3 regions of the Gordonia cholesterolivorans genome follow, and region 1 is predicted to be linked to each of the others. Evidence: predicted binding sites of a transcription regulator. Region 1 holds the regulator's gene; each other region holds the start of a gene.
What was found. The regulator LexA, encoded in region 1, represses DNA repair genes until DNA is damaged. The targets are predictions, from matches to a motif close to CGAACANNTGTTCG.

Region 1 (3,859 bases):
GATCGCGCCGCCCAGCCGCAAGCTGGCGTCGACTCTGCCGCCGCCGGCCAAGCTCGCGCTGAGCCAGAGCCCGTATCCGGACGTGGACGCGTTGCTGGCCGACTGCACGGCACGGGCGGTCACCGACACCCTGGCACGGGAGCCGGAGTTGGCCGCCCTGCGCAGTCCCGGTGACTTCGGCGCGCTCTCGGCGCGGCTGGGGCCGGTGATCCGGTCGCGCGCACCCGAGTACTTCGACGCCGCCGTCGCGGCGCTCGCCGAATACTCCCCGGTGCGCCGGGCCGTCGACGCCCGGTCCGGGACTCTCGCCGCCGACGACGTCTCCGATCAGGTCAACGATCTGATCTTCGACGGCTTCGTCGGCGCGACGGCATTGGAGCATCTGCGCTCGCTGCCGCGCTATCTGACCGCCGCGCGGCTGCGCCTCGAGTCCCTCAACACCGCCGCCGGCCGGGACAACGAGGCGATGGGCGCCATCGACAGGGTGGTGGCGGTCTGGAATAGGCGCCTCGCCCAGCTTCCGGCCGCACGCCACGAGGCGCTCAACGAGTTGGTGCAGTGGCGCCTGGAGGAACTCCGCGTGAGCCTGTTCGCTCAGCAGCTCGGCACCAACGGTCCAGTCTCCGAGCAGCGGATAATCAAGGCGATCGACAAGTTCAGCTGACTGCTCGGGGCGGTGGCTGACTGCTCGGACCGGCGGCGCCGGTGCCGTGAGTGTCAGTGACGGTCGCGGCGCAGCGAATCGATCTCGCGCTGGAAGTCGTCGGCCGACTCGAACGACCGGTAGACCGAGGCGAACCGCAGATAGGCCACCTCGTCGAGGTCGCGCAGCGGACCGAGGATCGCGAGACCGACCTCATTGCTCGGTATCTCGGCCGAACCCGACGAGCGCACGGTGTCCTCCACCTGCACCGCAAGCTTCGCCAGTGCGTCCTCGTCCACCTGACGGCCCTGGCAGGCGCGGCGCACGCCCTGCATCACCTTCTCGCGAAGGAAGGGCTCGGAGATGCCGTTGCGCTTCACCACGGACAGCACAGCCGTCTCGACCGTGCTGAACCGCCGCCCGCATTCATTGCACGACCTGCGGCGACGGATCACCTGGCCGTCGTCGGCGACTCGGGAGTCGACGACACGGGTGTCGTCGTTCTTGCAGAACGGGCAGCGCATGCCATGACAATACCCGCCCGCCTCAGCCGTACTGCGGGGCGATAAGCGCTTGTCCGACATGCAGTCCCGATGTCTCGAGGCCGTTCAGGTCGCGCAGCTGGGCGATGACGCCCGCGGACGGCAACTCCGGAGCGATCCGCTCAGCGAGCGCGGTGAGCGACTCCCCCGACCGGACGTACACCACGTGCGTCGCCGCCGGCGACTCCGGCGTCGCCGCATCCTGGTAGCCCGCTCCGACGAGGGCGAGCAGCCACACCATGCCGGCGAGGGTGCCGCCGACCACCGCGGCCCCGGCCCACCGGCGCCTGCGGTACACCGCGGGCGACAGCGCGGTCCGGCCGGCCGGCGGCGCATCGAACATCACTCGCCGGTCCGCGACCGGGCGACGCCGCTCGGGGCGGCCGGTCGGGAAGCACGTTCCGCTCGAGTCGCCTCGCCCCGCTCCGCGTACTCCCCGATCACGGACCAGCGAGCCACGGACCACCGGGATGTCGCAGGTCATCGCCGACGCGGTTGAGTGCACAGCAGTGGAGTGCACAGCAGTGGAGCGCACAGCGGTGGCGCGTCCGGTCGGGGCGGGTGCCGTCCTCGTGCTCATGACTCGTCTCCAATCGATCGCGTGTTCGAAGAACTCTTGTTCGATAGTTAACACGAGGGGTCCGACAAACGCCGACACGCGTCGAACAATTGTTTGAGTTTTGTGACCTACTCAACTAGCCTTTGGACCATCGATCGAACACAGCTGACGAAAGGCCCGACCGTGACCGACACGCCCGATCCGATGCTCTCCACCGCGACGCTCGAGGCCTCATTGACCCAGCGTCAGCGCGAGGTGCTCGAGGTCATCCGTCAGTCGGTCCGCGAGCGCGGCTACCCGCCGAGCATCCGTGAGATCGGCGAGGCCGTCGGACTCACCTCCACGTCGTCGGTGGCCCATCAGCTCCGCACGCTCGAGCGCCGCGGCCTTCTCAAGCGCGATCCGCACCGTCCGCGTGCGGTGAACGTTCGGGACGATCAGCGGACACCGCCCTCGGGCGGTGCCGAGGCCGACGGAGAGTCACTCCCCACGCCGACCTTCGTTCCGGTGCTCGGCCGGATCGCCGCCGGCGGACCGATTCTCGCCGAACAGGCCGTGGAGGAGGTCTTCCCGATGCCGCGCGAACTGGTCGGCGACGGTTCCCTGTTCATGCTCCGCGTGGTCGGCGAATCGATGATCGACGCGGCGATCTGCGACGGCGACTGGGTGGTCGTACGCCAGCAGAACGTGGCGGAGAACGGTGACATCGTCGCCGCGATGATCGACGGCGAAGCCACCGTGAAGACCTTCAAGCGCACCGACGGTCACGTCTGGCTCATGCCGCACAACGAGCATTTCGAGCCCATCCCCGGCGACGACGCCGCCATCCTCGGCAAGGTCGTCACGGTGATGCGCCGTATCTGAGGCGATGCGCCGTATCTGAGGCGCCCGGCCGGCCTCAGCGGGACATCACACCTCGCCGGCCAGAACCGCGCGAACCGCCTCGCGCGCCTGCGACGGACTCGTCGCGGCGATCGCGGCGGACGCCGCATCGCGGCACTGACCCATGGTGACGGTACCCAGCTTCAGTCCCACCGCGGCCGACGCCGCAGGCGCGGACGACAACGACGTCACACCCAGCCCGACCAGCACACATGCCAGCAACGGATCGGCAGCCGCCTCGCCGCATACGCCCACGGGCTTGCCCTGGTCCCGACCGGCGTCCCCGACCCGCTGTATCAGCGCGAGTACCGCCGGCTGCCACGGGTCGGTGAGCGCCGCCAACTCCGGCGACATCCGGTCCGCCGCCATCGTGTACTGGGTCAGGTCGTTGGTGCCGATCGAGACGAAGTCCACTTCGGCGAGGATCGCGTCGGCGAGGATCGCCGCCGACGGCACCTCGATCATCACCCCCGGCACCAGACCGCGTTCCCGCACCCGCGCGGCGAATTCGCGCGCCTCGTCGACCGTGGCGATCATCGGTGCCATCACCCACGGCGTCGCACGGCCGTCGCCGCGCGCCGCCTCCGCCAGCGCATCGAGCTGGTTGTTGCGGATGTCCGGATACGTCTGCACGATGCGGTTGCCGCGGACTCCCATCGCCGGATTCGGCTCGTCGGAGTGGGCGACGAACTTCAGTGGCTTGTCCGAGCCCGCGTCGAGGGTGCGGATCACCACCTTGCGCCCGGGAAAGGCGTCGATCACCTCCCGGTAGAGCTCCACCTGCTGGGCGACGGTGGGCTCGGCCGCGCGGTCCAGGAAGGCCAGTTCGGTTCGGAACAGTCCGACGCCCTCCACCGGCGCCTGCGCCGCCGACCGAGCGGACACGCCGTCGGCCACGTTGGCCAGGATCGCGACCGCGTGCCCGTCCGCCGTGCGGCCCGGCCCACGCCAGGCCGCCGTCTCGGCTGCCCGCGTCGCCGCGGCCGTCACGGCGTCCGAGATGAGTCCGGCGTCCGGGGCGGCCCCCACCGTTCCCGCGTCCCCGTCCACGTAGCCCATGGCTCCGGAGGGGATCTCATCGAGTTCAGCGGCGGCGACCACGCACGGAATACCGAGTTGGCGAGCAATGATCGCCGTGTGGCTGCTGGGGCCGCCGAGCCGCATGCCCAGCCCGATGACGCGTGCCGGGTCCAGACCCGCGGTGTCGGCGGGCGCGAGGTCGTCGGCGAGCAG
Region 2 (3,859 bases), 140 kb from region 1:
GCGCTGAGCGACGCGATCGATCTGGCGGTCTCGCGCTCACTCTGGCGGAGCCGTTCGACGGTCGCAGTGGCCTCGGCCAGCGCCGCCGCACATCGTTCGTGGTGCTCATCGAGGCCGCGTTCGGCGTCCTCGAGGATCCTGACCCGCGCCACCTCCTGATCGAGGGCCGCCTGCGCGGTGTCGGCCCGCTCGGCGGCCGCCTCGATCGACGCCGTCAGCCGGGCGGTCTCGGCGTCCACCGACTCCACCTTGGTTCGCAGGTTCGCGGCCTCGCCCTCCAACCGCGCCAGACCCTCGCGGCGGTCGGCGACGGCCTGCACCGCGGCCAAGTGCGCGCGCTCGGCCTCGTTGGCCACCTGCTCGGCGGCCTGCAGCGCGGCGGTCGCGTACTCCAGCCGCTCGGCGGCCGCCTCGACCGCCTCGGTGTGCTCGGCCTCAGTCATCGCAGCGCGTTCGGCCTGCCGTTCCAGTTCCTCGGGATCGGAACCGGAGTTGGCGACGCTCGGCGAGGCCAGGTTCGCCGCGCGTTCACCGGCGAGCCGCAACGTGCCGCCGACCCGCTCCGACAGTGCGCCGAGTTGGTAGAAGACGCGTCCGGCCTCACTCGCCGCGGGCGCCACCTGCGCCAGATGCTCCTGTGCTGCCGACAGCGCCTCCGTGGCGGCGTCCAGCGCGGCCGCCACCTCGTCCTGCTGTCGCCGGACGTCGGCCTCCACGGCGCTGTGCTGCGCCATCTCCTCGCGTCGCTTCACGAGGTCGTCGGCGGCCAGCCGCAAGCGGGCGTCGCGCAGATCGGCCTGGACGGTCGCCGCGCGCCGCGCCACTTCGGCCTGCCGGCCGAGCGGCTTGAGCTGGCGGCGGAGTTCCGTCGTCAGATCGGTGAGACGGTCCAGGTTGGCGGCCATCGCGTCGAGTTTGCGGACCGCCTTCTCCTTGCGGCGACGGTGCTTGAGGACCCCGGCGGCCTCCTCGATGAACGCGCGCCGTTCCTCCGGCCGGGCCTCCAGGATCGCCGCCAGCCGGCCCTGCCCCAGGATGACGTGCATCTCGCGGCCGATGCCCGAATCGGACAGCAGTTCCTGAACGTCCATCAGGCGGCACGAGTTGCCGTTGATCTCGTACTCGCCCGCGCCGTCGCGGAACATGCGCCGCGTCACCGACACCTCGGAGTACTCGATCGGCAGCGCGCCGTCCGAGTTGTCGATGGTCAGGGTCACTTCGGCGCGGCCCAGCGGGGCGCGACCGGAGGTCCCGGCGAAGATGACGTCGGCCATCTTTCCGCCGCGCAGGGCCTTGGCGCCCTGCTCCCCCATCACCCAGGTCAGGGCGTCGACGACATTCGACTTGCCCGACCCGTTGGGCCCCACCACACACGTGATGCCGGGCTCGAACCGCAGCGTCGTCGACGACGCGAACGATTTGAACCCTTTCAGGGTGAGGCTCTTCAAGTGCACGACCTGACAGCCTACCCGGATCAGCGCTCGACGAAGCCCGTCAAACCACCGCGTGCCGCCTCGAAGGACTCCACCACCAGATCGACTCGGCCGGGGGTGTCGGACGAGCGCAGCGCGGCCAGCAGTGCCGTCAGCGATTCATGCGGACCTTCGGCGACCACGAGCACCCGACCGTCGGGCTGGTTCGAGGCGTATCCCACCAGACCGAGTTCCAGCGCTCGCGACCGGGTCCACCAGCGGAATCCGACGCCTTGGACTCGCCCGTGCACCCACGCGGTGAGGCGCTGCATCACTCGGTCTCCATGGTGAGCGAGACCTGAGTTCCCGCCTTCAGGGTGCGGCCGACCGTGCAGACCTTGTCGATGGCGCGCTCGACGACCACGAGCAGGCGCTCGGCGGCCTCCGGGTCGAGTTCGGAGAGGTCCACTTCCAGGACCTCGTCCAGCTGCGGGTACCGCTCGTTCTCCCGGTCGGCGTCGCCCGAGACCCGCACGGTGGCGTCGTAGTCGTCGCCCAGTCGGCGCGAGAGCGGCCGGTCCGACGACATCCCCGTGCACGCGGCGAGTGCGATCTTCATGAGTTCACCCGGGGTGAAGACGCCCTCGACGTCCTCCGAGCCGATGAGGACCTGCGCCCCGCGCGAGCTCTGCCCGGTGTACCTCCGGGTTCCGGTCCGCTGGACCCACAGTTCAGTCATGTCGTCGTGCCTTTCATCTGCCGTTCGTGGAGGTGTTCACGTCTCGGTGTTCACGTCTCGGTGTTCACGCCTCCCCCGGTCGAACGCCGCCGGCCTCGCAGACCTTCCCGGCCGTCGGCGTTCCAAGACTGTTCAACCTACCGGGTGGCCGGCTCGCCCTGCGGATCGGCTTGAGGACGTCGAAGAGAGCGCGTCGCCGAGAACGGTGCGCTGAATCCGCCTCGTTCCGTTCGAGTGATTTGTCAGACCCTGCCGATATCATCGAATGTAAGTTCGAGGCACTCGAAGGGGAGGCGTGAACATGCATGTGAGGGAGCATTCCGGCTCGTCGGTGGTGGTCGACGACGGGTCGATCGTGATCCGGATCGGATGTCCGGCAGGTTCGACCGACGGGTCCGGTTCGGATGCGGCTGCGGTGTCGCGGGCTGATCGTGCCGCGTTGTTGACCTTCGCAGCGCGGGCTGACTGCTATCAGGGGTTGGTGATGTGGCATCGCTATCAGGCGGTGTACTCGCTGTATCGGGCGAAGCAAGCGGAATTAGAGGCCGACGCGTCGGTCGATGCGTACACGCGGTTGTTTGATCCGCAGTGCCAGATGGCGGCCTCGTATGCGACAGCGGCCGGGGTCCGGCAGTACGCGGGTGAGTTGTTCGTCGATCGGGCGATCGCGTGTTTCGAGCGGATTCCGTCGATCGGCCGACTGATGCGCGACGGGGTTCTCACTCCGGGGTGGTTCGTTCGAGCCGTGGAGCAGACCGCGTTGGTCGACGACGGCGACCTGCTCGCCTTCATTGATGCGGAGATCGCACATCGTCTGGCCGGAATGGGTGGACTGTCGGCGAACCGGGTGGAGTCGACCGTCGCCGCGATCGTGGCCGAGCACGACCCGGACGCCGCGACCCTGACTCGTGAGCAGGTCGCGTCGAGCAAGAAGGTGTCGGTGACGCCGGTCGCCGACGGCGTGTCGGAGATGGTGATCGTCGGCTCCACCGAGGACGCGGCGATCTCCCTCGGGGCGATCAACGCGCTCGCCGACGGCGTGTGCCCGTTCGACCCGCGAACCAAGCAGGCCCGCCGGTCCGACGCCGCTACCGCACTGCTGCAGCAGAGCCAGTTCACCTGCCTGTGCGAGCGGGACGACTGCGTCTCGGAGTTGGCGCCCGCGCAGATCGACGCGCGGCGCGCCCAGGTGATGGTTCACGTCGTGGTGCGCAAGGAGGCGCTCGACGGCGTGTCGCAGCTACCGGCGTACGAGGATGGCGTCGGTCCGATCTCCGCCCACCACGCCCGGGAGTTGGTGCGTCGTCCCGACGCGGTGATTCGCGAGTTGGATCTGGACACGGTGATCGCCGACTGCATGCGACACGCCGGTCGGTACCGCCCCTCGGCGGCGGTCGACACAGCCGTCCGCGCCCTGTTCGGCACCTGCACCGTCGCCGGCTGCGACCGCCCGGCGTGGAAGTCCGACCTCGATCACGTCGTCGAATTCGACCACCGCGATCCGGGCAACGGCGGGCCGACGTGCGTGTGCAATCTGAATCCGAAGTGCCGTTTCCATCATGGCGTGAAAACCCACGCCGAAGGGTGGGTCGATGATCAGATCGTCGACGCCAACGGCGTCATCTGGACCGAAGTCACCACGCCGGACGGGGTGACCGTCCGCCGACAGGCGATGAACCTGTGGCTGCTGCCCGAGCTCGGGCACATT
Region 3 (3,859 bases), 200 kb from region 1:
GGGCATCGCCGGGTTGACCGCTGCCGCGGCCCTGGTCCGCGACGGCCATGACGTGGTCGTTCTCGAATCTCGACGGCAGTCGACCGGCGGCGCGGGCATCAGTCTCTGGCCGAACGCGCTGGCAGCATTGGACTGGATCGGCCTCGGCGACGCGGTCCGTTCGCAGTCGGCACGCGTGGGCGGCGGAGCACTGAGGTGGCGAGACGGAACGTGGATCCGGAAGCCTCCGCCGGGCGCGCTCGCCGCGGCGGCCGGCGAAGAACTCGCCGTCATTCTGCGGGGAACGTTGCACGAGGTGCTCGCCGGTGCGCTGCCCACCGACTCGGTGCGCACCGGTGTCGCCGTGCAGACCGTGCGCACCGTGGGCCGCGAGGCAGTCGTGACCCTGGCCGACGGTGCTCAGATGCGAGCCGATCTCGTCGTCGGCGCGGACGGAACGCATTCCCGTATCGCCCGCGGTTTCAACGACCGTCTGTCGAGCAGGTACGCCGGGTACACCGCGTGGCGTGGCGTGGCCGACATCTCGATCGACCCCGATCTCGCAGGCGAGATGATCGGCCCGCGGTCGCAGTTCGGCGCGGTGCCGCTTCCGGCCGGGCAGACGTACTGGTTCGCCACGGCACAGGCCCCGGAGGCCGCGGTCTTCGACGACGAGCGCGCCGAGGTCGATCGCGTCGGCAGAGGCTGGCCGGAGCCGGTCGACGCGGTGATCGCAGCGACGCCGTCTTCGGCGCTGATGCGACACGACCTGTACGACCGGCCCGTCGCACGCCGGTGGCACGACGGTCGTGCGGTGATCATCGGCGACGCCGCTCACCCGATGCGTCCGCATCTGGGGCAGGGCGGATGTCAGGCGATCGAAGACTCCGTCGTACTGGCGGCCGCTCTCCGCACGAGTGCGGGTCCGGAGGATCCACTGCAGCTCTTCCATGACGTGAGGCGTCGCCGAGTGCGGCGGGTGGTCCGTGAATCACAGATGATCGGCCGCATTGTGAATGCGCCGCAAACCCTGTTCTGGGGCCGCGTCATTCGGGGAAGTCGAATTCTTCCGGATCGCATCCTCCTGCGCCATTTGTGCGATATCGCGGGCCGTGACGCATTCACGAGGCAATTGGCGCCAGTGCGTTGTGCTCGATGACTCGACGGCCGCCTGAACTCCGCCTCACCCGATCATGACGTCGCCGTGGAACATGTTCGGAGTCGCGCCCGGCGCGCAACCGTGGAACGACGAGGTCGCCATCGGACCCATCACCCCGACTTCGTTCATCATCCCGCTGCCCTTGCGGACGGAGATCTTCACCGCGTACGCGCCGCTGAGCTGGGCGGGGACGATGTTGGGGGAGGTCTCGGTGATCGGGTAGACGAGCGAGGCGGTGTCGCCGTGTGTCCAGATGCACGTCACCGGGCCCTTCACCTGGAACGGAGTCTTGTGCATACCGTCCATGATCGTCGCGACGTAGGTCCCGTGGGTCTTGCCGTCCGTGTCGCGTGCACCTTGCGCCTCGATGTTCAGCAGGTGGACGCCGGGGGCGATCATCAAGTCGCCGTCGATCGCGAGTTTCGCCGGATCGGTTATGTGCGGTGCGGCAGCGGCCACGCCGGGCGCCACGGCGGCGCCGAGCAGGGAGAGGGCGCCGATTCCGGCCACCGTCGCCGTCCGAACGATTCGATTGTTCATGTCGGTATCTCCTTTGACTGCATGCATCTGACGACGAATACGACGCTACGCCGAAGTCGTCGTTGTGAGAACAGCTGAATGCTGTCGCAAACGAAAGGAAGTCACCGAATTTCGCGGTGGCACCGGATTCGTCGGAAATGCGCGTGAATCTCGGGTGTGAGTGACTGTTCTCGAGCGGAGGGGCGAGCGTCGACGAGAGTCTAAGAATATCGAATTACACTATTGCCATATGAGATTCAATCACATAATATGGGTACATACGTTCGATATGTGTGCAGGGGAGGCGGACATGACGAACCCGAGCATCGACGCTGCGGGGGTGGGTGGCGTCGACACGTCTGACCCTGCCGCACAGGATCTCGCCGACATCACCGCGGTCGCGGAGATCGCCCGTCAGGAGTCCCACCTTGCGTGGTTGCGGCTCGGGCACCTGTATGCGATGCAGCGGCGTCGTGCCGCGGGCTCGGCCGGTGACGTCGAGTCCGCACGACTGCTGGCCGATGCCACCGCCATCGTGGGCGCTGAGGCCGCTATCGTGCAGGCGGTCTCGAAGGACACCGGTATCCGACAGGTCACCCTCGCCGTCGAAGCCTCCGAACGTCTGCCGCAGACCGCACGCCTGCTCCGCGACGGAGTCATCAGCGCACGTGCATTCGGCGCCATCGTCCTGCAGTGCGGCGCGGTCACCGACGCCGCGCTGATGGCAGCCATCGACGCCGAGATCGCTCAGGACCTCCGCGGGCACGGCGCTGTGTCGATGAGTGTGGCCGAGCAGACCGCGCGCCGGTTCGTCGCCGAGTACGACGCCGACGGGGTGCGCGACAAACGCCGCGCCAACACGCCCGGCGTCACCATCGCCCACGACGTCGACCAGTCCGCCCTCACCGTCGCCACCCGCGCGGAGGACGTGACTCTGATGGACAAGGCCACCAGGGCGCGCGCCGCCCGGGTGTGCGAGGCGGACTCCCGCACCGTCGGCCAGCGGCGCGCCGATGTGGTCGTCGCCGCCGTACTCGGCACCCGGTTCGGCTGCGACTGCGGCCGCGATGACTGCCCGGCACGTGCGGCCGAGGAAGAGGTCCGGGCGCAGTTCGCCAAGATCGTCGTGCACGTCGTCGTCGACGCGTCCACATTGTCCGGCGGCGGGGACAAGGCCGCCTATCTCGACGGTTTCGGCGTGATCGACGCACATCACGCGAGGGAGATCGCCGCTCGCGCGGATGCGACGGTGCGGCCGCTCGACATCGCAGGCTTGGCCGAGCAGACCGCGCAGGCAGGCAACCCGTACCGCCCGACCGCTGCCTGCGACGCCGCCGTCCGCGCCGTGCACGGCACCTGCTCGGTGCCCGGCTGCAACCGGTCAGCGTGGGCGTGCGATCTCGATCATGTCTGCGAGTACAACCATGCCCAGCCGGCAGCTGGCGGGCAGACCTGCCCGTGCAACTTGAATCCGAAGTGTCGTTTCCATCATCTGATCAAGACCTACGCCGACGGCTGGCTGGATGATCAAGTCGTCGATGCGAATGGCGTGATCTGGACCGAGACCACCACGCCGTCGGGCTACACCGTCCGGGCCCGCGCCAGGAACCACTGGCTCCTGCCCGACCTCGGTTCGGTGCCGTGCCTGCACGGCGCACCCGTCGCGCCCGGATTCGTCGACACGACGACGCAGCCGGGACGGTCACGGACCCGTACTCAGGCCAAACACGCGTACCGAATGCGGCTCCGGTCGCAGCGCCGCCGCGCTGAGACTGCGGTCCTCGACAGTCCGGGCGAACCGCCCTTCTGAGTCGGTCCCGGACTCACCGTCGCCACCGGTGAGATTCCGGCCACGTCCGTCTCGTCGGGACGACGCTCCACCTCGTCGTGCGGCGAACCAGCGTCTCCGCAGGTCAAAGCGCCCCCAGCAGGACTCGAACCTGCGACCTAGAGATTAGAAGGCTCTTGCTCTATCCATCTGAGCTATGGAGGCTTGCCGACCCTCGACAGGTGCCGGCGAAGGACTACTATATCCCGTCCTACAGTGGACACCATGACAGTGACGTCCGCCGGGCCGGCGGAGCAACCAGTGCGCGATCGGCTGACCGACCCGTCGGGGGTGCGGTCGGTCCTCATCGCGCTGCTGGCAGTCGTCGGATCGATCGCCGCGGTCATCGTGACCGCGGCGTCGGCGGCGACGGC

Region 2: a site for LexA is predicted at 2,414-2,427, ahead of ABFX36_RS05155 (DUF222 domain-containing protein). Genes of this name have one in related genera too.
Region 3: a site for LexA is predicted at 1,931-1,944, ahead of ABFX36_RS04860 (HNH endonuclease signature motif containing protein). Genes of this name have one in related genera too.

Annotation. Positions count from the first base shown of each region.
Region 1 covers NZ_BAAARB010000004.1:219,254-223,112, reverse strand. The annotation lists gene hrpA (ATP-dependent RNA helicase HrpA) at 1-664, shown strand, start outside; gene nrdR (transcriptional regulator NrdR) at 718-1,167, opposite strand; gene ABFX36_RS05820 (LysM peptidoglycan-binding domain-containing protein) at 1,190-1,765, opposite strand; gene lexA (transcriptional repressor LexA) at 1,949-2,608, shown strand; gene ABFX36_RS05810 (putative PEP-binding protein) at 2,654-3,859, opposite strand, start outside.
Region 2 covers NZ_BAAARB010000004.1:83,834-87,692, reverse strand. The annotation lists gene smc (chromosome segregation protein SMC) at 1-1,454, opposite strand, end outside; gene ABFX36_RS05165 (acylphosphatase) at 1,475-1,744, opposite strand; gene ABFX36_RS05160 (OsmC family protein) at 1,744-2,151, opposite strand; gene ABFX36_RS05155 (DUF222 domain-containing protein) at 2,447-3,859, shown strand, end outside.
Region 3 covers NZ_BAAARB010000004.1:20,824-24,682, forward strand. The annotation lists gene ABFX36_RS04850 (FAD-dependent monooxygenase) at 1-1,138, shown strand, start outside; gene ABFX36_RS04855 (hypothetical protein) at 1,163-1,678, opposite strand; gene ABFX36_RS04860 (HNH endonuclease signature motif containing protein) at 1,968-3,467, shown strand; tRNA gene ABFX36_RS04865 (tRNA-Arg) at 3,577-3,650, opposite strand; gene ABFX36_RS04870 (bifunctional copper resistance protein CopD/cytochrome c oxidase assembly protein) at 3,711-3,859, shown strand, end outside.